2 linked regions of the Haloactinospora alba genome follow. The protein of the gene in region 2 interacts with the protein of the main gene of each other region in a pairwise test. Links are inferred from orthologs where the notes say so. Each region holds a gene or a part of one and is shown on either strand. Other genes may lie near its edges.

What was found.
Region 1: the proteins of FHX37_RS02085 (region 2) and ctaD interact in binary tests that used the Escherichia coli proteins (3 or more experiments, as listed by UniProt). The link is inferred for Haloactinospora alba from one-to-one orthologs.

Annotation. Positions count from the first base shown.
Region 1 is NZ_VFQC01000001.1:2,125,679-2,137,684, forward strand. What follows is about bases 8,502-11,500. They hold ctaD (aa3-type cytochrome oxidase subunit I), read right to left. Parts: upstream 10,840-11,500; coding sequence 9,163-10,839; downstream 8,502-9,162. Other genes in these bases: FHX37_RS09580 (cytochrome c oxidase subunit 4), read right to left, coding at 8,722-9,147; ctaC (aa3-type cytochrome oxidase subunit II), read right to left, coding at 10,839-11,500. In the rest of the region: FHX37_RS09535 (rhomboid family intramembrane serine protease), read left to right, coding at 1-98; FHX37_RS09540 (Lrp/AsnC family transcriptional regulator), read left to right, coding at 139-414; trpD (anthranilate phosphoribosyltransferase), read right to left, coding at 507-1,574; FHX37_RS09550 (response regulator transcription factor), read right to left, coding at 1,594-2,001; ctaE (aa3-type cytochrome oxidase subunit III), read left to right, coding at 2,188-2,769; qcrC (cytochrome bc1 complex diheme cytochrome c subunit), read left to right, coding at 2,787-3,701; qcrA (cytochrome bc1 complex Rieske iron-sulfur subunit), read left to right, coding at 3,694-4,839; qcrB (cytochrome bc1 complex cytochrome b subunit), read left to right, coding at 4,843-6,489; FHX37_RS09575 (L,D-transpeptidase), read right to left, coding at 7,200-8,498; more of ctaC, read right to left, coding at 11,501-11,747. UniProt on the Escherichia coli protein: Cytochrome bo(3) ubiquinol oxidase is the terminal enzyme in the aerobic respiratory chain of E.coli that predominates when cells are grown at high aeration.
Region 2 is NZ_VFQC01000001.1:440,964-452,857, reverse strand. What follows is about bases 4,099-6,985. They hold FHX37_RS02085 (pyridoxal phosphate-dependent aminotransferase), read right to left. Parts: upstream 6,187-6,985; coding sequence 5,011-6,186; downstream 4,099-5,010. Other genes in these bases: FHX37_RS02080 (BlaI/MecI/CopY family transcriptional regulator), read right to left, coding at 6,257-6,646; FHX37_RS02090 (class I SAM-dependent methyltransferase), read right to left, coding at 4,344-4,970; FHX37_RS02095 (M16 family metallopeptidase), read right to left, coding at 4,099-4,222. In the rest of the region: FHX37_RS02105 (serine/threonine-protein kinase), read right to left, coding at 1-1,262; FHX37_RS02100 (M16 family metallopeptidase), read right to left, coding at 1,489-2,835; more of FHX37_RS02095, read right to left, coding at 2,891-4,098; FHX37_RS02075 (multifunctional oxoglutarate decarboxylase/oxoglutarate dehydrogenase thiamine pyrophosphate-binding subunit/dihydrolipoyllysine-residue succinyltransferase subunit), read left to right, coding at 7,231-10,911; FHX37_RS02070 (DUF6104 family protein), read left to right, coding at 10,915-11,097; FHX37_RS02065 (DUF4097 family beta strand repeat-containing protein), read left to right, coding at 11,282-11,894. UniProt on the Escherichia coli protein: Shows aminotransferase activity with methionine and histidine as substrates, and to a lesser extent also with phenylalanine.

The sequences.
Region 1 (12,006 bases), 1.7 Mb from region 2 along the record:
CCGCGCACGTGTACGGCTTCATCGCCGGTCTGCTCGGCGGAGCCGTCATCTACCGCATACGCTGGCGGTCCGGCAGGCGCCTGTCCGACGTGCACTAGACAGCCGGTGTCCGCACGCCACGATTTCGCAGGAGAGCTCGTGATCACTGCCATCGTCATGATCAAGACCGACGTCGACCGTATCTCGGAGGTGGCGGAGACCGTCGCCGACATCGACGGCGTCAGCGAGGTGTACTCCGTGACAGGAGACGTCGACCTGATCGCGATAGTTCGGGTGGCCGGACACGAGGAACTCGCCGAGGTCATCCCGGGCCGGGTGAACAAGACCACCGGGGTGCGCTCCTCCGACACGCACATCGCGTTCCACACGTACTCCCAGCACGACCTGGACGCGGCGTTCTCCCTGGGGACATAGCCCTCGGGTCGCGCTCAGCACCGGTCCGGTGGAACACGGCGGTTTCCGGGCCCACCGGACCCGCGACACCGCGCGAGGACCGGGTGCGTCCCTCACACGCCCGCGCGCTTGGCGAACTGCTGGCTGGCGGCGATCCAGTCCTCCAGTGTCGCCGTCGCCGCGCCGCTGTCCACGGCGGATGCCGCCCTCTCGTATCCCGAACGCAGCAGCTCGACGAGGCCCGCGGAACCGTTCTGGTCCTCGTCGGCGGCCGCGATCGTCGCGGCCGCGTTCAGTAGCACGGCCTCCCGAACCGGGCCCCGCTCGCCGGAAAGCACCGCGCGCAGGACACCGGCGTTGAACTCGACGTCCCCGCCACGCAGCGCCTCCGGGTCGCAACGCTCGATTCCGAGGTCTGCGGGGTCGAACTCCCGTTCCTGGATCTCGCCCCCGCAGACGCGCCAGACCCGGGACGTGGTGGTCGTGGTCAGCTCGTCCAACCCGTCGTCACCGCGGAACACCAGCGCGGAGGCGTTCCGTTGGGCGAACACTCCCGCGATGGTCTCGCACATCTCCCGGTCGAAAACCCCGACGGCTCCGGCTGTCGGACGCGCGGGGTTCGTCAGCGGCCCGAGGAAGTTGAAGACCGTGGGCACCCCGAGTTCGCGACGCGGTTTGGCCGCGTACCGCAGCGAGGGGTGGAAGAGCGGCGCGAAACAGAACGTGATTCCGGTCGTCTCGGCCACCTGCCGCGTCTGCTCCGGAGGGAGGTCGATGACAACGCCGAGCCGCTCCAGGACGTCAGCCGTTCCGCAGGAGGAGGAGGCCGCACGGTTGCCGTGTTTGACGACCTGGCAGCCCGCCGCGGCAGCGACGATGGCGGCCATCGTCGAGATGTTGACGGTGTGCGCCCGGTCCCCGCCGGTGCCCACGATGTCCACCGTGCGCCCCGGGACATCGAGCCGCACGGCGTGGTCCAGCATGCCCTGGGACAGGCCGGTGACCTCCGCGACGCTGGCGCCCTTCGCACGCAGCGCGATGGCGAACCCGGCGATCTGGGCGTCGGACACGGACCCTGTCATGATCTCGCGCATGGCCCATTCCGTGTCCGCCGCCGACAGCGACACACCGTCCAGCAGGGACGTGATCAGTTCGGGCCAGGTCCGGTCTTGTGGTCTCACGTGGCTCCCATCCCGGCTGTCAGTTCTGCTGCGCGGAGAGCTCGGCGGCACGGCCACGCATGAGCTCCGCCAGCGCCTCGGCCAACGCCACCGGGTCTATGGGGTGGCTGACGACCCTGTCCGCGCGTGACCACGTGGCGAGCCACCCGTCGTCCCGCCTACCGATGAGCAACAGCACCGGCGGGCACCGGAACACCTCGTCCTTGACCTCCCGGCAGACGCCCATGCCTCCTGCCGGGGCGGACTCGCCGTCGAAAATGGCGACGTCGACAGCGGTGTCCGGGTCGTGCAGTCGCTTGTGCACGGCGGGAGCGGTGGCGCACTCCAGGAACTCGACCTTGGGGACGTCAGCGGCGGGCCTGCGCCCGATGGCGAGACGCACCTGCTCGCGCACAGCCGGCTTGTCGCTGTAAATGAGAATGCGCATTCCCCTAGGATGCCACCAAGGACGCACCAGTGGCCACGCATCAGCGGTACGGTGGGGGCGGTAGCGGAGCCGACGCCATCGGCGATCGGGCACGTTACGGGGGGTCGTGCAGCACTCGTCGCCAGATACCGCAATAATGCTGCCGTGGCGACAGTAACCGCGAACCAAGAAGCTCAACCGACACCAGTGCATGGTGCGGCCAAACGACCTGACCTGGTGAGCGTTGGCACCATCGTGTGGTTGTCCAACGAACTCATGTTCTTTGCGGCGCTGTTCGCGATGTACTTCACCATCCGATCAGTGACGGTGGGAGACCCCGAGCTGGGACCGTGGCCGGCCACCGACTTGAACGTCGGCTACGCCCTGGTCTTCACCATCATCCTCGTGGCCTCCAGCTTCACTGCGCAGGCGGGTGTTTGGGCCGCCGAGCGCGGTGACGTGGGCAAGCTCCGGATGTGGTTCATCATCTCGTTCCTGATGGGCCTGGTCTTCGTACTCGGGCAGGCGAACGAGTACCGCGAACTCGTGCACGAGGGGCTGACTCTGCAGTCCAGCGCCTACGGCTCGATGTTCTACCTCACCACGGGCTTCCACGGCCTCCACGTCATCGGTGGTCTCATCGCGTTCCTGCTCATGCTGGGACGGACGTACGCCGCGAAGCGCTTCACCCACCAACAGGCCACCAGTGCCATCGTCGTGTCCTACTACTGGCACTTCGTGGACGTGGTCTGGGTCGCTTTGTTCGCATCCATCTACTTCATCCAGTAACCCGAAACGGGGAAACCGTGAAATGGATTAACGCGCGGCGGCGGCATCCCCTAGCGGGGTATGTCGTCGTCCTCATCGCGCTCGCGTTCTTCGGGGCGGGCTACGCCTTCCTGGCCCCCGACCCGGGAACCGCGGAAGCGCAGACTCTTGCCGCGGAAAGCACGAGCGACGACCGGGAACAGCCCGACGTCGCCAGGGGCAAGGAGATCTACAACAAGAGCTGTGCGAGCTGCCACGGAACCGACTTCTCCGGTACCGACGACGCCCCTGCGCTCACCGATGTTGGCGGCGCCGCGATCGACTTCCAGGTAAGCACCGGGCGTATGCCCTCGACCGACCCCGACACGCAGATGCCGCGCAAGGCCCCGGTGTTCTCCCAGGAAGAGATCAACGACCTGATCGCCTACTACAAGCAGGAAGGCGGCAGCGGGCCGGAGGTACCCCAGGGGGTTCCCGGCAGTGCTCCCCAACGCGCCGACTTCTCCGACGAGGAGGAGTACGAGGCCGCCAAGGAGGAGTACGACGAGGCCAAGGAGAGCTACGTCTCCGGTGCGGAGGACACCGAGTCGGGGATGAAGCTGTACCTGACCAACTGCGCGCACTGCCACAGCTGGTCGGGTGGCGGCGGTGCCCTCACCGGCGGCAACTACGCGCCGGAGATCCACGAGGCCTCGCCGCGCCAGCTCTACGAGGCGATGATCACTGGCCCCAGCCAAATGCCCGTGTTCAACGACGCGAGTATCACACCGGATGAGAAACAGGATCTGATCGCCTATGTGAAGGAGCTGCAGGCCGAGCCGGACGCGGGTGGTGTCTTCGCCCTGAACCGGGTCGGTCAGGTCGCCGAGGGCTTCATCGGCTGGACCGTCGGCCTCAGCCTGATCGTGGCGTGCGCGATCTGGATCACCGCGAAGCAGCGAGCCCATGACTGATAACAACACCAACCACGACAATGGAGGTGCCGAGGACCGCGACCGGGTCATCGGCACCCCGTCGTCCGCTGATGACGACGCGATCATCGCCGCCGAGGAGGATCAGCACCCCGAGCACGAGGGGGCGTATCCGGCCGAGGAGACGCAGAAGCACTCGGAGGAGGTGCAGCGTCGCGGCGAGAAGGTGGCCGCACTGTGGTTCGTCCTCGCGTTCCTCGCCGGGATCGGATTCTTCGTGGCTTATTTCGCCTTCCCGCCGAACGCGGAGGGGGAACCGGCCATCGCCAACCCCCAGACCGGCCAGTACTCCAACATGGCGTTGGGGGGGACTCTCACCGTCGCACTGTTCGCGATCGGGGCCGGCATGACCGTGTGGGCACGCAAGGTCATGCCGCACTACGAGGTCTCCTCACCGTACGACGAGCTTCCCTCGCCCGCCGAGGAGAAGAGTTCGTTCGGTGACTTCTTCATGAAGGGCGCGAACGAGAGCGGACTGACCAAGCGCCCCCTCATGCGCCGTACGATGCTGGCCGCGATGCTGCCGTTGGGGCTGGCGCCCCTGGTGCTGCTTCGGGACACCGGCCCGCTTCCCGGCGACAAGCTCAAACACACCATGTGGCGGAAGGGCATGCGCATGGTCGTGGAGGGCGGCACCGGAGAGGGCGACGACCAGTGGATCCGGGCCGAGGACCTGGCGAACGAGCCCGGCGGGATGATCACCGCCCTGCCCTACGCCGAACCCACCGAGGAGCACCCGGAGGGCCTGAGCCTGGACGAGAAGGCGAAGGCCGTGGTCCTGCTGATCCGGATGCCCCAGGACTCCTGGGGCGAACGGATGAAGGAGGAGAACGGCAAACGACTCGACTGGACCCAGGACGGGATCGTCGCCTACTCCAAGATCTGCACCCATGTGGGCTGTCCCGCCGCGCTGTACGAGCGGGATACCCACCGGATTCTGTGCCCGTGCCACCAGTCGACGTTCGATGCCGCCAACGCCGCCGAGGTCGTTTTCGGACCAGCGCACCGCCCTCTACCCCAGCTACCGCTCTCGGTGGATGACGAGGGATACCTGGTCGCCGACGGTGACTTCGACACTGCGGTCGGACCGACCTTCTGGGACGCGGAGAGGGGTGAGTAGCCGGTGAGTACGAGCTCCCAGCCGCCCAAAGGGCTGCGCAATGTCGGTAACTACATCGACGACCGGTTCCATTTGGCGAAGCTCGGGGAGAAGAACCTGCGCAAGGTCTTCCCGAACCACTGGTCGTTCATGCTGGGCGAGATCGCGCTGTACTCGTTCATCATCCTGCTCGTCACCGGGGTCTTTCTGACCCTGTGGTTCAACCCGAGCATGTCGGAGACCGTCTACGAGGGCTCCTACGAGCGCATGCACGGCGTCCACATGAGCGAGGCCTACGCCTCGACGCTCTACATCGACTTCGATGTACGCGGCGGGTTCCTCATGCGGCAGATCCACCACTGGGCGGCGCTGATCTTCGTCGCAGCCCTGGTGACACACATGCTCCGGGTCTTCTTCACCGGCGCGTTCCGCAAGCCCCGCGAGATCAACTGGATCATCGGCGTCGTGATCTTCATGCTCGCCATCGTGGAGGGACTCTTCGGTTACTCGCTTCCCGACGACCTCCCGTCCGGCATGGGTGTGCGGATCCTGCAGGGTGTGATCCTGGCGATCCCGGTCATCGGCACCTACGTGATGATGTTCCTCTTCGGGGGGCAGTTCCCGGGCGAGGACATCATCCCGCGGCTGTACATGCTGCACATCCTGCTCATCCCGGGGATCCTGCTGGCGCTGATCGTCGCCCACATATTCATCCTGTGGCACCAGAAGCACACCCAGTATCCGGGGCAGGGGCGAACGGAGAAGAAAGTCGTCGGGACACCGATGTTCCCCGGCTTCGCCATCAAGGCCGGAGGATTCTTCTTCTTCGTGTTCGCCATTGTCACCGGTCTCAGCGCGTTCGTGCAGATCAACCCGATCCACCTGTTCGGGCCGTTCACCCCGACATCCATCACATCGGGCCTGCAGCCCGACTGGTACATGGGCTTCATGGAGGGGTCGCTCCGGATCTTCCCGAACTGGTTCGACTTCAGCATCGCCGGGTACGCGGTACCGACCGGTGTCCTGGTCCCGGGGCTCGTCATCCCCGGCGCCATCTTCGGCGCTCTGCTGCTGTGGCCGTTCGTGGAGCAGTGGATCAGCGGCGACAAGCGTCACCACAACGTGGCCGACCGCCCGCGCAACGCCCCGGTCCGCACGGGCCTCGGCGTGGCCGGCATGGTCTTCTACGGCCTGCTGTGGTTGGCGGGCGCCAACGACGTGCTCGCCGAGACGTTCTCCATCAGCCTGTACGCGACGACGTGGTTCTTCCGGATCTTCGTCATCGCGGGGCCGATCATCGGGTTCATCGTCACGAAACGCATCTGTCTGGGGCTGCAGCTCCGGGACCGTGAGACTCTGGAGCACGGTTACGAGAGCGGCAACATCCAGCAGCTCCCCAGCGGGGAGTTCGTCGAGGTGCACCGGGAGTCCTCCGCGGACACGGTCAGCGTGCTGCAGAGCAAGAAGGAGGCACCCGCCCCGGCTCCCACGGTGGACGAGAACGGTGTCGAGTCCCCGGCCGCCCGCGGCCTCAAGGGACGGCTCCGTCGTGCGCTGGCCCACTGGTACACGAAGGACAACGTTTCCTTCGAGGGAGTCGAGCCGCACAGCGCCCACCACGGCCACGGCGAAGGGGGCTCCTCGGAGGAGGAGACCGCAGCCAGCCACTGACACGGCGCTCGGCACTCGGCCCGGCCCTCCGGTTCGCGCGGAACACCTCCGCACGGCACCGGGCGGCCGGGCCTTACTGTGTCTCCCCCGAGCCCCGGGCGAACCCTCCCGGGACCAGCCGGTGGGCCCCACGGCCACGCGCGCCGACTCCGTGACGGGCCACAGCCCCGACTGTCGTCCGACCCCCTCACACCATCGGCCACTGTGTCCCCATCTCCTCTCCGTGCCACTGATGGGCGCACACGGGAATCGGAGTCCGGCCCCGGAGCCGGACGGGTGCGCCCCACCGGCAGCCGGCGGGCAGAACACGCCGATCATCCGAGAGGAACGGTGGCACGCGGTGCGTCCGCGGAGGCCCGCTCGGGTCTTCCCGCCGCCCGGCCGGGGCACGGGGCTGTCCCGGACGTGTCAGGCGGAGCCGGCGGGGTGTGGGGGTCGCGCGCCGTCGGCGCTGCGGGAAGCCGTCGCAGCTGCCTGGAAGGCCCCGGCAGCGTCCGCCGCCCCGCGGTGGGGACGCTGCCGGGCTTCGGGGGAACGGCCGGGAGAACCCTGCCGGCGCGCCCGGATGGACGCGCCGGCAGGGCGGGAGCGGGGAAGGCCGCGAGCCGGGAGGGGCTCCGCGGCCGCTCGTGGGGGTCACCCGGCCGGAGGAGGGAATTCTCCGGTGTCGCTGTCGGGGGCTCTTCGCGGGAACGGGATTCCCGGACCCGCTACTCGTCGGTGGTGTGCACCGAGCCGGGGGTCCCCTCCTCGTCGGTCCTGTCGGGCTCGCCCGTCGCGCTGTTCTCCAGCCACTGGTCCCACGAGCGCTGCCAGTAGCCCCAGCCGTTGTCCACCTCGAGCTCGCGGTCGGTCCCCTCCACAACGAGCGGGTCACCCTGGTAGCTGTTCTCGTAGAACCACTTGGCGTCCTCGGTGGACATGTTGGGGCAGCCGTGGCTCGTGTTCTCCTCGCCCAGTGCCGCGCTGTTCCACGGGGCCGCGTGGGTGAACTCGCCACTGTTGGAGAAGCGCACCGCGTACTCCACGTCGAGCTTGTAGCCCTCGGGACTGTCGACGGGGACCCCGGTCGTGGAGGAGTCCATCGTCAGCTCACGGCGTTTGTTCATCGTCAGGTGCGTACCGCTGGTGGTGGTGTACTTCTCCACGTTGGCCTTGCCGATGCTGACCGGGAACTTCTGGATCTGCTCACCGTCGCGCTCCACCGTCATCTGGTGGGAGTCGCTGTCGATGGTGCTGACCTGCTTCCGCCCCACCTCGAAGTTGAGCCGGTGGTTCTCGATGCCGTGGACCCCCTCGCTGGCCTCGGTCCCGGCCAGGTGCATGTCCACGGTCACCTCCGTTCCGGAGGGCCAGTACTCCTTGGGCCGGAACACGGCCATGTCATCGCCGAACCAGTTCCAGGCACCCTGGGTCGGCTCGTCAGCGGACACCTCGATGGAGTTCTCCACCTGCTTCTTGTTCTCCACCGGAAGGTCGAAGTTGACGATGACCGGCATTCCCACACCCACGGTCTCGCCGCTGGTCGGGAAGTTGGACACCAGCTCCAGCCGCTGCCCCTGGGGCGCCGGCACGGTGCTGAACTCGCTGACGGCCTCGCTCTCCTCACCGTCCTCGTTCTCGGCGGTGGCGGTCACCGTGACGTCCGCACCGGGCTTCAGGTTCCACTCGCTGACCCACTCGGTCTTGTCGTCGTTCAGCTGCCCGGTGACCTCGTCGACGGCGGAGTCGGACCCGTCCCCGGTGTCGGCTCCGCCGCTCTGCTCCACCTGTACGTCGGTGATGCTTCCCCCGTCCGCCTGGACCGTGACGGGGACGTCGGGACGGACTTCGGAACCACCGTCCTCAGGAAGGACCTTGACCGTGACCGGGTCGCTTCCCCCCTCCGCGCCCGCGGTGTCAGCACCTTCGGAACCGGAACCGGAGCATGCGGCGGTGAGGCCGAGGGCTAACACCGCCAGCCCCGCACCCGCACGGCGGTGCGCCGTTGGGAATGCGCTGTCCTTCACGCCTGGTCCTCCAGCATCCAGCTCGACCCACGTTGCTCTACACCCGCTGGGACGCGCCCCGAATCGGGACAGTTCCTGACAAACCAGCGGCACGTTCGCGGGCTACAACAACAAGCATTATTGGGGGAAAGCCCGCACCAAAAGAATACCCCGGTTCCCTTCCGGATGGCTCACGGGCCGGAAGGGAACCGGGGTAGGGCGAAGGTCAGCCGCGGCGTGCGGCCTAGTGCTCGAACTCGTGGCGGTAGTACTCGAAGACCCAGCCGATGACGGTCAGCATCAGTGCGAAACCGCCGATGAACACCATCCACCAGCCGATCGCCACCCCGACGGCGGTGAACGCGACCGCCATGGCGACGAACAGCGGCCACCAGCTGTGCGGGCTGAAGAAGCCGTAGTCTCCGGCGTTCTCGGCGATCTCCCCGTCGAGTCGCTCCTCTGGCGGAGGACCGTGGTGGTGTTCGCTACGGCGTGCCGACTGCCAGATCCAGAAACCGACCATCCACCCGAAGGCGATCGCGACGATCAGCGCGACCGTCCCGGTCCATTCGACGCTTCCTTCGGAGACCCACGCCCAGTAGGCGTACAGTGCCGCGACCAGACCGAAGAAGGTCGAGACACCCATAAACATGTATGCCTGCATCTTCATGCTCGGACTCGCCTCCTAGGTCGCGCTCGACGGTTCCGGCGCCGCGCCGGGAGCCGCAGCGTGCGGATGGTGCAGGTCGAACGCGGGGCGTTCGGAACGGATACGCGGCAGCGAGGTGAAGTTGTGCCGCGGTGGCGGGCACGACGTCGCCCACTCCAGCGAGCACCCGTACTCCCACGGGTCGTCCACGGTGACCTTGGCCGCGTTCTTGTGGGTGATCCACATGTTCCAGAAGAACACCAGGGTGGAAGCGCCCAGGACGAACGCGCTGATCGAGGAGATCATGTTCAGCGTGGTGAAACCGTCGGCGGGGTGGTAGTCGGCGTACCGCCGCGGGAAGCCCTCAGCGCCCAGCCAGTGCTGCACCAGGAACGTGCCGTGGAACCCGAAGAAGAGCAGCCAGAAGTGGATCTTGCCCAGCGTCTCGTTCAGTAGCTTCCCGGTGAACTTGGGCCACCAGAAGTAGAACCCGGCGAACATCGCGAAGACCACGGTGCCGAACACGACGTAGTGGAAGTGGGCCACGACGAAGTAGCTGTCGGTGACGTGGAAGTCGATGGGCGGGGAGGCCAGCAGCACACCGGTGAGTCCACCGAACAGGAACGTCACCAGGAAGCCGACGACGAACAGCATGGGGGTGCTGAACACCAGCTGGCCGCGCCACATCGTGCCGATCCAGTTGAAGAACTTCACACCGGTGGGAACGGCGATGAGGAAGCTCATGAAGGAGAAGAACGGCAGCAGCACGGCCCCGGTCGGGAACATGTGGTGCGCCCACACCGTGACGGAGAGTCCGGTGATCGCGATGGTCGCTCCCACCAGGCTCTTGTAGCCGAAGATCGGTTTGCGGCTGAACACCGGGAGGATCTCGGTGACGATGCCGAAGAACGGCAACGCGATGATGTACACCTCGGGGTGCCCGAAGAACCAGAACAGGTGCTGCCAGAGGATGGCGCCGCCGTGTTCCGCGTCGTAGACGTGGGTGCCGATCATCCGGTCCGCTCCCAGCGCCACCAGGGCGGCTGTCAGCACGGGGAACGCGATCAGCACGAGCACGCTGGTCAGCAGCGTGTTCCACGAGAAGATCGACATCCTGAACATCGTCATCCCGGGCGCGCGCATGACCAGCCCGGTGGTGATGAAGTTGACCGCGGCGAGGATCGTTCCCAGACCGCTGACCACCAGTCCCAGGATCCACAGGTCGCCTCCGATGCCCGGCGACCGGACCGCGTCCGAGAGCGGGGTGTAGGCGAACCAGCCGAAGCTGGCGGCGCCACCGGGGGTGAGGAATCCGCCGACGACGATCAGGCCGCCGAACAGGAACAGGTAGTAGCCGAAGATGTTCATCCGGGGGAACGCCACGTCCGGAGCACCGATGTGCAACGGCATGATGATGTTGGCGAACCCGACGAACAGCGGTGTGGCGAACAACAGCAGCATGATGGTGCCGTGCATGGTGAACAGCTGGTTGAACTGTTCGTTGGTCACCACCTGCAGGCCCGGCCACAGCAGCTCGGCGCGGATCAGCAGCGCCAGCAGACCGGCGAAGACGAAGAACCCGAACGAGGTGATCAGGTACATGTACCCGATCGTCTTGTGGTCGGTCGACGTCAGCCAGTCGACGATGATCGACCCTTTACGGGTGGTCGTGGGTGCGGGAGTCGCAACGCTGGACGGAGTCACTGTCGTCATCAGTCGCCAGCCTCCTCGGCCTCGTCGCGGGTAGCCGCAGCGTCCGCTTCCTCATCCTGCTGCTCGGTCGGGGTCTCCTGCTGTTCGGAGCCGTTCTGGGCCTGAGCCTCCTGCTCCTCGACCCACGCGTCGTACTCCTCGGAGTCCACGACCTTGACGTCGAACAGCATCTCACTGTGGTCGACGCCGCAGAGCTCTGCGCAGCGGCCACGGTAGACACCCTCAGTGCCCTCGTTGATCTTCACCTGGAACTCGTTGTCCTTGCCCGGGATCACGTCCATCTTGAACGCGAACTCGGGTACCCAGAACGAGTGGATGACGTCCGGTGAGGTCAGGTCGAAGTGCACGACCTCTCCCTCGGGGAGAACGAGGGTCGGCAGGTCGTCGGGGGTTCCCACGGTGGAGAACCGGGTCTCCGGCTCGGCACCGTCACCTGCCTCGCTCTTGGGCTCGTCCAGGTAGTTGAACTGCCAGCTCCACTGGAAAGCGACCACCTCGACGTTGACGTCGGCTGGTTCGTCGGTCTCCAGCAGGTAGGTCTGGTCGCGCGCGGTGAAGTAGAAAAGGACAGAAATGATAACGATCGGCAGCACGGTGTAGAGCGCCTCGATGGGCATGTTGTAGCGCACCTGCGGCGGCAGCTGCTCGGAGCGCTTGCGGTGGAAGATGACCGACCAGATGGTCAGCCCCCACACCAGGATGCCGACCGCGAACGCCGCCACCCACGAGCCCTGCCAGAGCGTGAGCACGCGCTCTGCCTGCTCAGTGATCGGCTCCGGCACGCCCAGCCGGGTGAACTCGTTCGAGGCGCAGCCGGTCGCGGCCATGCCCAACGCGGCCAACGCTACGCCGCGCGGTGCCCATCGGCGCAGCGCGGGGCGCCGATTCCTAAGGCGGGTCGGACTCACGGATTGCCTTCCCAGCGATGATGCCCGCGTCCAACGCGGGCGGTCGTGTATCCCAAGCTCGTCAAGGGGCAACATATCGCGACTCACCCGCCGTGCTGCTCACGGACATGCGTAAACCAGCGTGTTACTCGGCGCACGGCGGCTGGCACTCGCGTTTCTGCCACCCCGGCCCGCCTGTAGAGACGGGCTAAGGCGAGAGTACCGCTGCCTTCACGTCCTCTTTAACCGGGTACCGGTTAGCCACCAGGACGGGTAGGGA
Region 2 (11,894 bases):
CTGTCCCGGTGCCTGCCGGAGTTGGTCAGCCCGAGCGTGTCCGTGGAGTCGCGGATCGACGTCAGCAGCGACCCCATGGAATCGTGGCCGTGCCGCTGCAGCCGCTCCTGCAGCGAGGACATCGACTCCGACATGGACTCCTGCAGCGACGTCCGCAGCACGGACGCCCCCTGCCGGAAATGCTCCCGGGCCGACTCGCGGCCCTCCTCCTCCGCCTGCGGAGGCACCTCGGGCTCGTCCCCGGCGCTCCCGGCGCTCCCGGCGTCGCCAGCGTCGCCGCCGTCCACGGAGGACTCAGCTCGTTCGGGCTCCTCGTCCTCGTCCGCTTCCGGCTCCTGTTCGGCGGCGGGTTCGGGTTCCCGCGCCCACGGGGCCAGAGCGACGCTGCGCATCCGCTTGGTCGCGTCGTCCGCCGACATGCGGTCGTCGGGCTGCACCCGCAGCAGGGCAGCCAGCACCGGCGCGAGCGGCCCGCCGTTGCGCGCCGTGGACGGCTCCTCCAGCTCGTCGCCGCGCAGGATGCGGAGGTAGCCCTTGCGGTCGTAGGGCGGGTAACCCTCGATGGCCTTGTACAGGGTGGCGCCCAGCGCCCACAGGTCCGACTCGGCGCCGACCGGCCCGGCCTTGGCGCGCTCCGGCGGGATGTAGGACGGGGAGCCGATGATCCGGCCGGAGGTGGTCAGGGCGGACTCGCCCGTCCAGGTCGCCAGCCCGAAGTCGGTCAGTACGACGCGGCCGCCCTCGCTGACCATCACGTTCTCCGGTTTGACGTCCCGGTGCACGATCCCCTCGTTGTGGGCGGCCTTCAACGCGTCGATCAGCTGCAGGCCGATCTCGGCGGCCCGCTGGTAGGCCAGCGTTCCCGTGCTCTGCACGATCTCGTCGAGCGTGCGGGCCTCGACGAGCTCCATGACGATCCACGGCCGCTCGTCCTCGTCCACCACGTCGAGGACGGTGACGATACCGGGGTGGGTCAGTCGCGCCGCCACCCGCGCCTCGTGGGTCGTGCGCCGCAGCAGCGAGTCGCGTTCCGACGCGCTCATGTCCGGCGGCAGCCGGAGCTCCTTCACCGCGACCTCACGGTCGAGGGTGAGGTCCGTGGCGCGCCACACGATGCCGACACCGCCGCGCGCTACCTCGTCGAGCAGCTCGTAGCGGCCCTTGAGCACACGGTGCCCGCCGCTGCCGCCGGAGGCGCTGGTACGCGTCTCGTCCGGCGGCGCGCTCGGCCGCTCTGCCTCGGAGTTTTCGATGGGGGACACAGCAGTTTCAGCGGATCAGATCACGGGCCACGTCGGCCTCCTGGGCTCTTGCATTCGGGGTCGCGGCGCTCGGGCCGGATCACTCGTTATATCAGTCCTACGGCGCTCCCGTGCCGGCGGCGGTACCTCAGGAGGTCGCGGCCCCGGCGGCGTGTCGCGTGGACCCGGCCGCGGGTCTTTCCCCTCCCGTCCCTGATTTTGCCACCAGCACGGGTTTCAAACAGGTTCAGCCCCAGAGACTATCGGGCTCACGCACGGTCACGGGGCCGATACCGGTATCCCGCAGCGGCTGTTGCAGGTGCTGGGCGTCGCCCACCACGATCACCACGAACTCCTCCGGACGCAGGTACTGCCGGGCGGCTTGCCCCAGGTCGTCGGCGGTGATGCGTTCGAACCCGGCGCGCATCCGGTCCACGTAGTCGTCGGGAAGGTCGTGCACCACCATCTCGACGAGGGCGCTCGCCAGGCTGCGGGCGGTGGAGTAGGTGACCGGCATCCCCACGGTGTTGGACTCGCGTACGGCCTCCAGCTCCGCCGCGGTGACGCCGCCGCTCTGCAGCTTCTCCGTCTCGGCGATGCTGGCGGTGATCGAGTGGGCGGTGGCGTCGCGCTCCACCTGGGTGCTGACCAGGAACACCCCGCTGTCGCGGCGCAGGTCGAACCGGGATCCGGCGCCGTAGGTGTAGCCCAGGTTCTCCCGCAGCTCCAGGTTGAGCCGGGAGGTGAACATCCCGCCGAGGACGTCGCTGATCCCGTCGGCCTTGGGCAGGTCGACCTCCGAGCGGGAGGGGGCGCGGTGCGCCAGCACCAGGGCCGACTGCACCGAGTCGGGCCGGTCGATCAGCAGCACCCGCGGCACCTCGCCGGGGGCCGGTTCCGGCGGGGTCACCGACGCCTCCGGGGCGGACTCGGCGTCGCCGAACACGGTCGTGCCGAGCTTCTCCAGGTCGACGTTGGCGAGGTCGCCCACCACCACGAGGGTCCCGGCGACGTTGGCGATGTTGCGGGAGTGGAAGTCGGCGACCATCTCCGGTGTGACGTCGTTCAGCCGCACCGGTCCGCCGCTGAGCGGGGTGGCGTAGCGGCCGCTGAAGAGCTGCCCGCCGACGGCGCGCGTCGCCAGGGTGGAGGGCATGGAGGCTTCCAGCCAGAACTGCTCCACGAGCTGGTCCCGGCGGCGCAGCACGTCGTCGCGGAGCAGGGCCGGCCTGCGCACCGCCTCGGCGAACAGGGACGTCGCCTCCGAGATTCGGTTGACGGGGGCGTCCACACCGGTGACGAAGCTGTCCCAGGTGACCCGGGATACCCACTCGGCGCCGTGCCGCTCCAGGGCGGGTGCCAGGGAGCTGTTGCCGTGGATGCCGTCCTCCAGCACCTCGCCGGTGAGCGCCGCGACTCCCATCCGGTCCGGGGGTTCCGCGGCGCCGCCGGCCGGCTGGACGAGGCGGACGGCGGCGTACTGCTGTCCGGGAACGTCGATCGCTACCACGTTGCCGTTGCCGACGCGCAGGCGGCGCGGTTTGGGGAACGTGTAGGGCTGGGGCGACCCGAGGTCGGGGCGGGTTTGGAGGATGCTCAAAGCGGCTCTTTCTCCGGCGTGCGCTGGTCTGTACGGGTGGGACTCGGTGTCAGGCGGGGGCGTGCTCCGCGCCGTCGTCCTGGGCGGCCTCCGGGGCGGCGGGCGGGTCGAACCGGACCACGAGCAGGTTCCGCTGCGTCAGCATCCGCCGGGCGCAGTCCTCGACCTCCTCGGTGGTGATGTCGGCCCAGCGCTGGGGCCAGGTGTAGGCGAGCTCGGGGTCGCCGAACAATTGGGTGCAGCTGCCGATGGCGTCGGCGAGGCCGCTGGGGTGGGACAGGGACTGCAGGTGGTCCCGTTCCAGCACGGCGCGGGCGCGCTCCAGCTCCTCCTCGGTGACGCCCTCGACCATGCCGGCGACCTCCTCCAGAATGGCGGTCTCCAGCTCGTCGCCGCTGACGCCCTCGCGGGCGATCATGTTGATCAGCAGGAGGCTGGGCGTGTAGCGGAACGGGAGCACGTCGCCGGCGGCGCCGCCGTCGTCCGTGGCGAGGCCGCGCTCCACCACGAGGCGGCGGTAGAGGCGGCTTCCCTGGCCCTGGCCCAGCACCGCGGCCGCCAGGTTCGCGATGTCGAACCCGCGCTCGCCGTAGGGCGGGATGCGGTAGCCGAGGAACACGGCCGGGGCGGGGACGTTCTCGGTCACGCTGTCGCGGACCGGCCCGCCGATGGGCCCGGAGAGGGAGGCGTCGGGGGCCTGTGCGGGCTCCCGGCGCGCGGGGACGGAACCGAAGTACCGCTCCACCCGGTTGCGCACGTCGTCCGAGTCGAGGTTGCTGACGACGGTGAGGACGAGGTTGTCCGGCCCGTAGTGCCGCTCGTGGAACGACAGGACGTAGTCGAGGTCGGCGGCGTCGAGGTCGGCCATGGAGCCGATGGTGGGATGGTGGTACGGGTGGCCCTCGGGGTAGCCCAGCCGCAGGATGCGTTCCAGGGCGGTGCCGTAGGGGACGTTGTCGTACCGTTGCCGGCGCTCGTTCTTGACGACGTCGCGCTGGTTGTCCAGGACCTCCTGGGTGACGCCCTGGCGCAGGGTCGCCAGCCGGTCGGCCTCCAGCCACAGGGCGAGGTCGAGGGCGTGTTCGGGCACGGTCTCGAAGTAGTTGGTGCGGTCGGTGGAGGTGGAGGCGTTGATGTCCCCACCGAGCCGTTCGACCGCGTCGAAGTGCTCGCCCTTGGCGACGTTCCCGCTGCCCTGGAACATCAGGTGCTCGAACAGGTGGGCGAACCCGGTCCTGCCCGGCACCTCGTAACGGGAACCGACCCCGTACCAGAGGTTGACCGCCGCCACCTGGCCGGTGTCCGCCGGTGCCGTCACCAGGCGGAGCCCGTTGTCCAGGGTGAACTGGCGCACGTTCCCGCTGGCCGTTTTCGTTGTCACCACTTCATGCACCCCTCATGTTCGGCCGTCGTACGGTTGCCGTTCCCGGTGTCTGAGCCTATGTGGTCGGAGGCGCTCACGTGTACGGTTACCGCAATCGGTACCGGGCCGCGCTCGGCCGTCACGGCAGGCGTCGCAGGACGCGCATCGAGCCGACGGCGCGGGTCTCGGTGAACGCTCCCGAGTCCAGTGCCCGCCGGTAGATGGTGTAGGGCGGGCGCCCGCCGTCGGCGGGGTCGGGGAACACGTCGTGGATGGCCAGGGCACCGCCGGGTGCGACGTGGGGGCTCCAGCCGTCGTAGTCGGCCCGGGCGGCCTCGTCGGTGTGGCCGCCGTCGATGAACACCATGCCCAGCGGGGTGTTCCACAGCCGGGCGACGTCGGCGGATCGGCCGATCACGGCCACCACGTGCTCCTCCAGGTCCGCCGCCGCGATGGTGGCGCGGAACTCGCCCAGCGTGTCGAGCCTGCCCGTCTCCGGGTCGGCCATGGCGGGGTCGTGGTACTCCCAGCCGCGCTGGTGCTCCTCGGAACCGCGGTGGTGGTCCACGGTGACGACGGTGCCGCCGGTGCGGCGGGCGGCCGCCCCCAGGTAAACGGTGGACTTCCCGCAGTAGCTGCCGATCTCCAGTACCGGGCCGAGCGCCGCGTGGTCCCGCGCGGTCTCGTGGAGGACGCGCCCCTCCTCGGGAGGCATGAACCCTTTCGCGGCCTCGGCGATGCGTTCCAGGTCGGCTGGCATGGTCATTGGGGTTTTTCCTTCCCGGTCCGGTCCGTTGCCGGGTCCGTCAGCCGGTGTGGTTGGCGAGCCGTTCCACGGCGGCGTCCAGGACCTCGTCGCGTTTGCAGAACGCGAAACGGACCAGGTGGCGCCCCTCGTCGGGGTTGTCGTAGAGGACCTGCGCGGGGACGGCGGCGACGCCGGCGCTGCGGGGGAGCTCGCGGGCGAACTCGATGCCGTCCGTGTAGCCCAGCGGACGGATGTCGGCCATGAGGAAGTAGGTCCCGTGCGGGCGCAGCACCGTGAAACCGGCGGCGCGCAGCCCCTCGGACAGCCGGTCGCGTTTGCTCTCCAGCGCCTCGCGCTGCTGTCGCACCCACCCGGTCTCCTCCCGCAGCGCGTCGGCGACCGCGAGCTGCAGGGCGCCGTTCGCGGTGAACGTGAGGAACTGGTTGACGGTCTGCATCGCGCGGATGAGGGGACGCGGCCCGGTGGCCCACCCGGTCTTCCACGCGGTGACGGAGAACGTCTTCCCGGCGGAGGAGAGGGAGAGGGTGCGCTCGCGCATGCCGGGGAGACTGGCCAGCGGGGTGTGGGCCACGCCGTCGAAGGTGAGGTGTTCGTAGACCTCGTCGGTGAGGGCGATGAGGTCGTTGCGGCGGCACACGTCGGCGATGGTCTCGAGCTCCGCCGGGGTGAGCACGGTGCCGGTGGGGTTGTGCGGGGTGTTGACGATGACCATCCGGGTCCGGGGGCCGACGGCGGCCCGCAGCTCATCCGGGTCGAACGTGAACCGGTTCCCGTCGGCGGGGTCGGGGCGCAGCGCGACGGGGCGCCGGGTGGCGCCCGCCAGTGCGATGGCACCGGCGTAGGAGTCGTACATGGGTTCGAGCAGCACGACCTCGTCGCCGGGTTCCACCAGCCCGAGCACCGCCGAGGCGATCCCGGCGGTGGCGCCCACGGTGACGTAGACCTCCCCGTCGGGGTCGTAGGAGAGCCCGTGCAGGCGCTGCCGTTCCTCGGCCACGGCGCCGCGGAGCTCGCTCCGCCCCGGGCCGGGCGGGTACTGGTTGACGCCCTCCTGGATCCGCCGGGTGGCGCCGTCCAGCAGGGAACGCGGACCGTCGGTGTCCGGGAAGCCCTGCCCGAGGTTGATGGCGCCGTGGTCGGCGGCCAGCTGGCTCATCTCGGCGAAGATCGTCTCGCCGAACCTGCGCATCCTGGTGACAAGCGGTTCCTCCACGGCAGGCAGCATAGGCTGTCGCCGTGTCGCTGTCGCGTGGCGGGTCCGGTCACGCGCGGCGGTGCCGCCGTCAGCGGGACGCTTCGGGGGGATTGCGCGTGCGCCGCGCCCGGACCTCGTGCAGGACCCGGTTGAGTTGGACCACGTCCTCGTCGCTGATGTTCTCCACGAACCGCAGCATGGTCGTTCCCGGGTCGCCGCAGGAGTGGAAGATCTCGTTCATGAGCCGGGCGTTGTGTTCCTCGCGGGACTCACAGGGCCAGTACAGCCAGGCCCGGCCGGCTTTCTCCCGGTTCAGCACCCCTTTGTGGTGCAGGATGTTGGTCACCGTCATGACGGTCGTGTAGGCGACGTTGCGTCCGTAGACCATGGTGTCGCGCACCTCGCGCACGGTGAGAGGGCTGTCCGCCCTCCAGAGCGCGTCCATGATCGCGGATTCGAGCTCACCGAACTCTTTCACCCTCCCCACCTCCGTTCGGACATATTAGGAGGGGGTGCCAGGATGTGGCTGGAAAATGCGCACACCCGCGCAGATCCGTGCCTGGTGGCGGTTCTGGCCGTGCGTTTCACGGGTGCGCGGGGGGCGGATTCCGTCCGTTCGGTCGGCGCACGACGCCGTTTCCGTGGCGGGGGCGGAGCGGCCGGGTTCGGTCCCGTCCGGCGGGCCCCCGCTTCCGCTGGGCGGGACCGACCGTCCTACCCGGCCGCTTGTGGACTGGGACGCCGCGAGGACACGCGCGGTTCCCGTTCCCGTTGCGCCACCGTCGCGAAACGGTCACATCCGGGAGGGAATCGCCGCAGGTCACAGGGGATTTTTTCCGGACATGGCCTTCGTCGTGTGAATGACTGTTAGGTATCTCCCAGTCGGATCGCGGCACGGACTCCCCATAGACGCCCCCGGACAAGTAGCCTGTGCATTGAGAGCGCTGGCCGGGGTGCGTCCGGACGGCCGCAGAGAGCCGTCGCAGCCGGAGCCGCCCCGCGCAGCGACCATCTCGTCAATATCCATTCACAAGCGAGCTGCGGAAGAGGGCGATCTCCGCCGTGTCGTCTGAGGCGTCTCACCCCTTGACAGATTTCGGCCCTAATGAGTGGTTGGTCGAGGAGCTTTACCAAAAGTATCTGAACGACCCGAACTCGGTTGATAAGGCATGGTGGAATTTCTTCGCCGACTACAAGTCCGGCACGACCACCCAGCCCAACGGCGCGACCGGGAAGTCCCCGGCTAGCTCCGCACCCGCGTCCACAGCCACGTCACAAGGCGAGTCGAAACCGAGCCAGCAGTCCGAGAGCCAGAAACAGCCGGCGTCCGGCTCGGACGGCTCCACCTCCTCCGCTGAGGAGGAGACCGAGGAGGCTCTGAAGGTCCACGAGGAGCGGCTGCGCGGCGCGCCCGCCCGGACCGCCTCCAACATGGAGGCCAGCCTGTCACTGCCGACCGCGACGAGTGTCCGCGCGGTCCCGGTGAAGCTGCTCTTCGACAACCGCATCGTCATCAACAACCACCTGAAGCGCGGCCGGGGCGGGAAGGTCTCCTTCACCCACCTCATCGGCTACGCCATGGTGAAGGCGCTGCAGTCGATGCCGGAGATGAACTACTCCTACGTGGAGGTCGACGGTAAACCGGGCATCGCCAAGCCGGAGCACGTGAACTTCGGCCTGGCCATCGACCTGGAGAAGCCCGACGGCTCCCGGCAGCTGGTGGTGCCCAGCATCAAGACCGCCGACCAGATGGACTTCAAGCAGTTCTGGAGCGGCTACGAGGAGCTGGTCCGCAAGGCCCGGAACAACAAGCTGGGCGTCCCCGACTTCCAGGGGACCACGATCAGCCTGACCAACCCGGGCGGTATCGGCACCGTGCACTCGGTGCCGCGGCTGATGCCGGGGCAGGGCACCATCGTGGGTGTCGGCGCGATGGAGTACCCGGCCGAGTTCCAGGGAGCCTCGGACGAGACCCTGAACCGGCTCGCGGTGAGCAAGGTCATGACGCTGACCTCCACCTACGACCACCGCATCATCCAGGGCGCGCAGTCCGGGGAGTTCCTGCGCAGGATCCACAACCTGCTGCTGGGCGAGGAAGGGTTCTACGACGAGATCTTCCGGTCGCTGCGCATCCCGTACGAGCCGGTGCGGTGGGAACAGGACATCTCGGTCAACCACGACTACGAGCTCGACAAGGCGAGCCGGGTCCAGGAGCTGATCCACGCCTACCGGGTGCGCGGCCACCTCATGGCCGAGACCGACCCGCTGGAGTACAAGCAGCGCCGCCACCCGGACCTGGACGTCCTCGAGCACGGCCTGACCCTGTGGGACCTGGAGCGGGAGTTCCCCACCGGCGGCTTCGGCGGCAAGCAGGTCATGAAGCTGCGGGACGTGCTGGGTGTACTGCGCGACACCTACTGCCGCACCGTGGGCATCGAGTACATGCACATCCAGAGCCCGGAGGAGCGGGAGTGGATCCAGGCCCACGTGGAGCGGGAGCACGAGAGCCCCAGACGTGAGGAGCAGCTGCACATCCTGCGGCGGCTGAACAGCGCCGAGGCCTTCGAGACGTTCCTGCAGACGAAGTACGTGGGGCAGAAGCGGTTCTCCCTGGAGGGCGGAGAGTCCCTGATCCCGCTGCTGGACGGCGTCATCACCAAGGCCGCCGAGTCCAACCTGGACGAGGTCGTGCTGGCGATGGCCCACCGCGGGCGGCTGAACGTCCTCGCCAACATCTGCGGCAAGTCCTACGGCCAGATCTTCGGCGAGTTCGAGGGCAACCTGGACCCGCGCAGCGTGCACGGTTCCGGCGACGTCAAGTACCACCTCGGCACCGAGGGCACCTTCGAGACCGCCAACGGGGAGAGGATCGCGATCTCCCTGGCCGCCAACCCCAGCCACCTGGAGACGGTCAACCCGGTGGCCGAGGGCATCGTGCGCGCCAAGCAGGACATCCTGGACAAGGGGCCGCACGGTTTCACCGTGCTGCCGCTGCTGATCCACGGGGACGCCGCGTTCGCCGGCCAGGGTGTGGTCGCCGAGACCCTGAACCTGTCCCAGCTGCGCGGGTACCGCACCGGCGGCACGGTGCACGTCATCGTGAACAACCAGGTCGGGTTCACCACCTCGCCGGCGGACAGCCGGTCGAGCGTCTACGCCACCGACGTGGCGCGGATGGTGCAGGCTCCGATCTTCCACGTGAACGGTGACGACCCGGAGGCCGTGGTGCGGGTGGCCCAGCTCGCCTTCGCCTACCGGCAGGCGTTCAACAAGGACGTCGTCGTCGACATGGTGTGCTACCGGCGGCGCGGCCACAACGAGGCGGACAACCCGCAGTTCACGCAGCCGCTGATGTACAACGTGATCGACGCGAAGCGCTCCACGCGCAAGCTCTACACCGAGGCGCTGATCGGCCGCGGCGACATCACCGTGGAGGAGGCGGAGAACGCGCTGCGGGACTACCAGACGCAGCTGGAGCGCGCCTTCACCGAGACCCGGGAGGCCGGGAAGAAGCCCGCCGAACCCGGCGCGGTGATCAAGCCGGAGGTGTTCGACGAGGAACGCATCGACCACAGCACGGTGGAGACCGCGATCTCCAGCGAGGCCGTGAAGCGGATCGTGGACACGCAGGTCAACCTGCCCGAGGGCTTCACTCTCCACCCGCGGCTGCAGCCCCAGATGCAGCGGCGGCCCCAGATGGTCGAGGACGACAAGATCGACTTCCCGCTGGGGGAGACACTCGCGTTCGGTTCGCTGCTCATGGAGGAGCACCCCGTGCGGCTGGTCGGCCAGGACAGCCGCCGCGGCACCTTCGGACAGCGCCACGCGGCCCTCGTCGACCGGAACACCGGCGAGGTGCACATCCCGCTGAAACAGTTCGACCAGGGAACGTCCAAGTTCTACACGCACGACTCGCTGCTGAGCGAGTTCGCGGCGTTGGGCTTCGAGTACGGCTACTCCACGGAGCGCCCGGACGCCCTGGTGGCGTGGGAGGCCCAGTACGGCGACTTCGTCAACGGGGCGCAGAACGTCATCGACGAGTACATCAGCGCCAGTGAGCAGAAGTGGGGGCAGCGTTCCAACGTCACCATGCTGCTGCCGCACGGCTACGAGGGCCAGGGCCCGGACCACTCCTCGGCGCGCATCGAGCGGTTCCTCCAGCTGTGCGCCCAGGAGAACATGACGGTCGCCCAACCGACGACGCCGGCGAACTACTTCCACCTGCTGCGGTGGCAGGCGAAGTCGCCGTACCGCCGCCCGCTGGTGGTGTTCACGCCGAAGATGCTGCTGCGGCTGAAGACGGCCACGTCGGCAGTGTCGGAGTTCACCTCCGGGGCGTTCCAGCCGCTCATCCCGGACGAGGCGGGGCTGGAGCCGAAGGACGTCCGCCGGGTGGTGCTGTGCTCGGGCAAGGTGTACTACGACCTGGAGACCGCGCGCCGGAACACCGGTGACACCCAGACCGCCATCATCCGGGTGGAGCGGCTCTACCCGCTGCCGGTCGAGGAGATCCGCCAGCAACTGGCGGCGTACCCCAACGCCGGCGAGGTGCTGTGGGTGCAGGACGAGCCGGCGAACCAGGGGCCGTGGCCGTTCGTGGCCCTGGTCTTCTCCGAGCAGCTGGACCAGCCGTTCACCCGGGTCTCCCGGCCGGCGGGCTCCGCTCCGGCCGCCGGGTCGGGCAAGCGGCACGAGACCGAGCAGCAGGCGCTCATCAACACCGTCTTCCCCCCGGCGGAGTAGGTCATGTACTACACGGACCGCGGTCTGGAGGAACTGGAGAACCGCCGCGGCGAGGAGCAGGTGTCGCTGTCCTGGCTCGCCGACCAGCTGCGCGTGTTCACCGACCTCAATCCGGAGTTCGAGACCGCCGTCGACCGGTTGGCCACGTGGCTGGCCCGGCTGGACGACGAGGACGAGGAGGAGTGACCCGGTGGGGAGGGCGCGCCCTCCCCACCGGAGCGTTTCCGGGTGGTGGCGGCCGCGGGCCGCCACCACCCTTTCGTGTGCGCCCCCGCCCGGCCACCCCAACGAACCTCACGACATATCTTGAAAACCGGCGGCTCGCGACATATCGTGTTTGTTGTCAGCAGGTCGTGTCGAAGGGACTGCGATGGCGCGTTGGACCATCGACCAGCCGGCGACCCGGACGCTCGACGGCATCGTCGCGCTGCGCGTCCGGATCATCGGCGGTCATGTCAACATCCTGCCCACGGATGACCCGGTGACCTTCGAGGTCTCCGACATCACCGGGGAGCCGATCCTCGCCACCCACGAGGCCGGCATCCTCACCATCACCTACGAGGACCTCACCGGGAGCGGTTTCCTGGAGCGGCTGCGCCCGGCGCAGCTGTCCGGGTACAAGGGGGTGCAGCGCCGCTCCGCCACGGTCAACGTGCGGGTACCGCCCGACTGCCCCGTGGAGGTCACCACACTGTCGGCGCCGGTCGTCGCCGCGGGGTTGACCGCCAAGACCCACCTACGCACCGCATCCGGGGACATCACCCTGGACAACATCAACGGTGAGGTGGAGGCCAACACCGTCTCCGGCAGCTTCGCCGGCCGGGACCTGCACGGCATCCTGCGGTTCAACAGCGTGAGCGGCCAGGCCGCGGTGGCGGGCGGCAGGCTGGCGGAGATGTCCGGGAAGACCGCCTCGGGGCAGTTCCTGGCCGATGTCGACCTCGCCGCCTCCTCCCGGGTGCGGCTCGCGTCGGTGTCCGGCG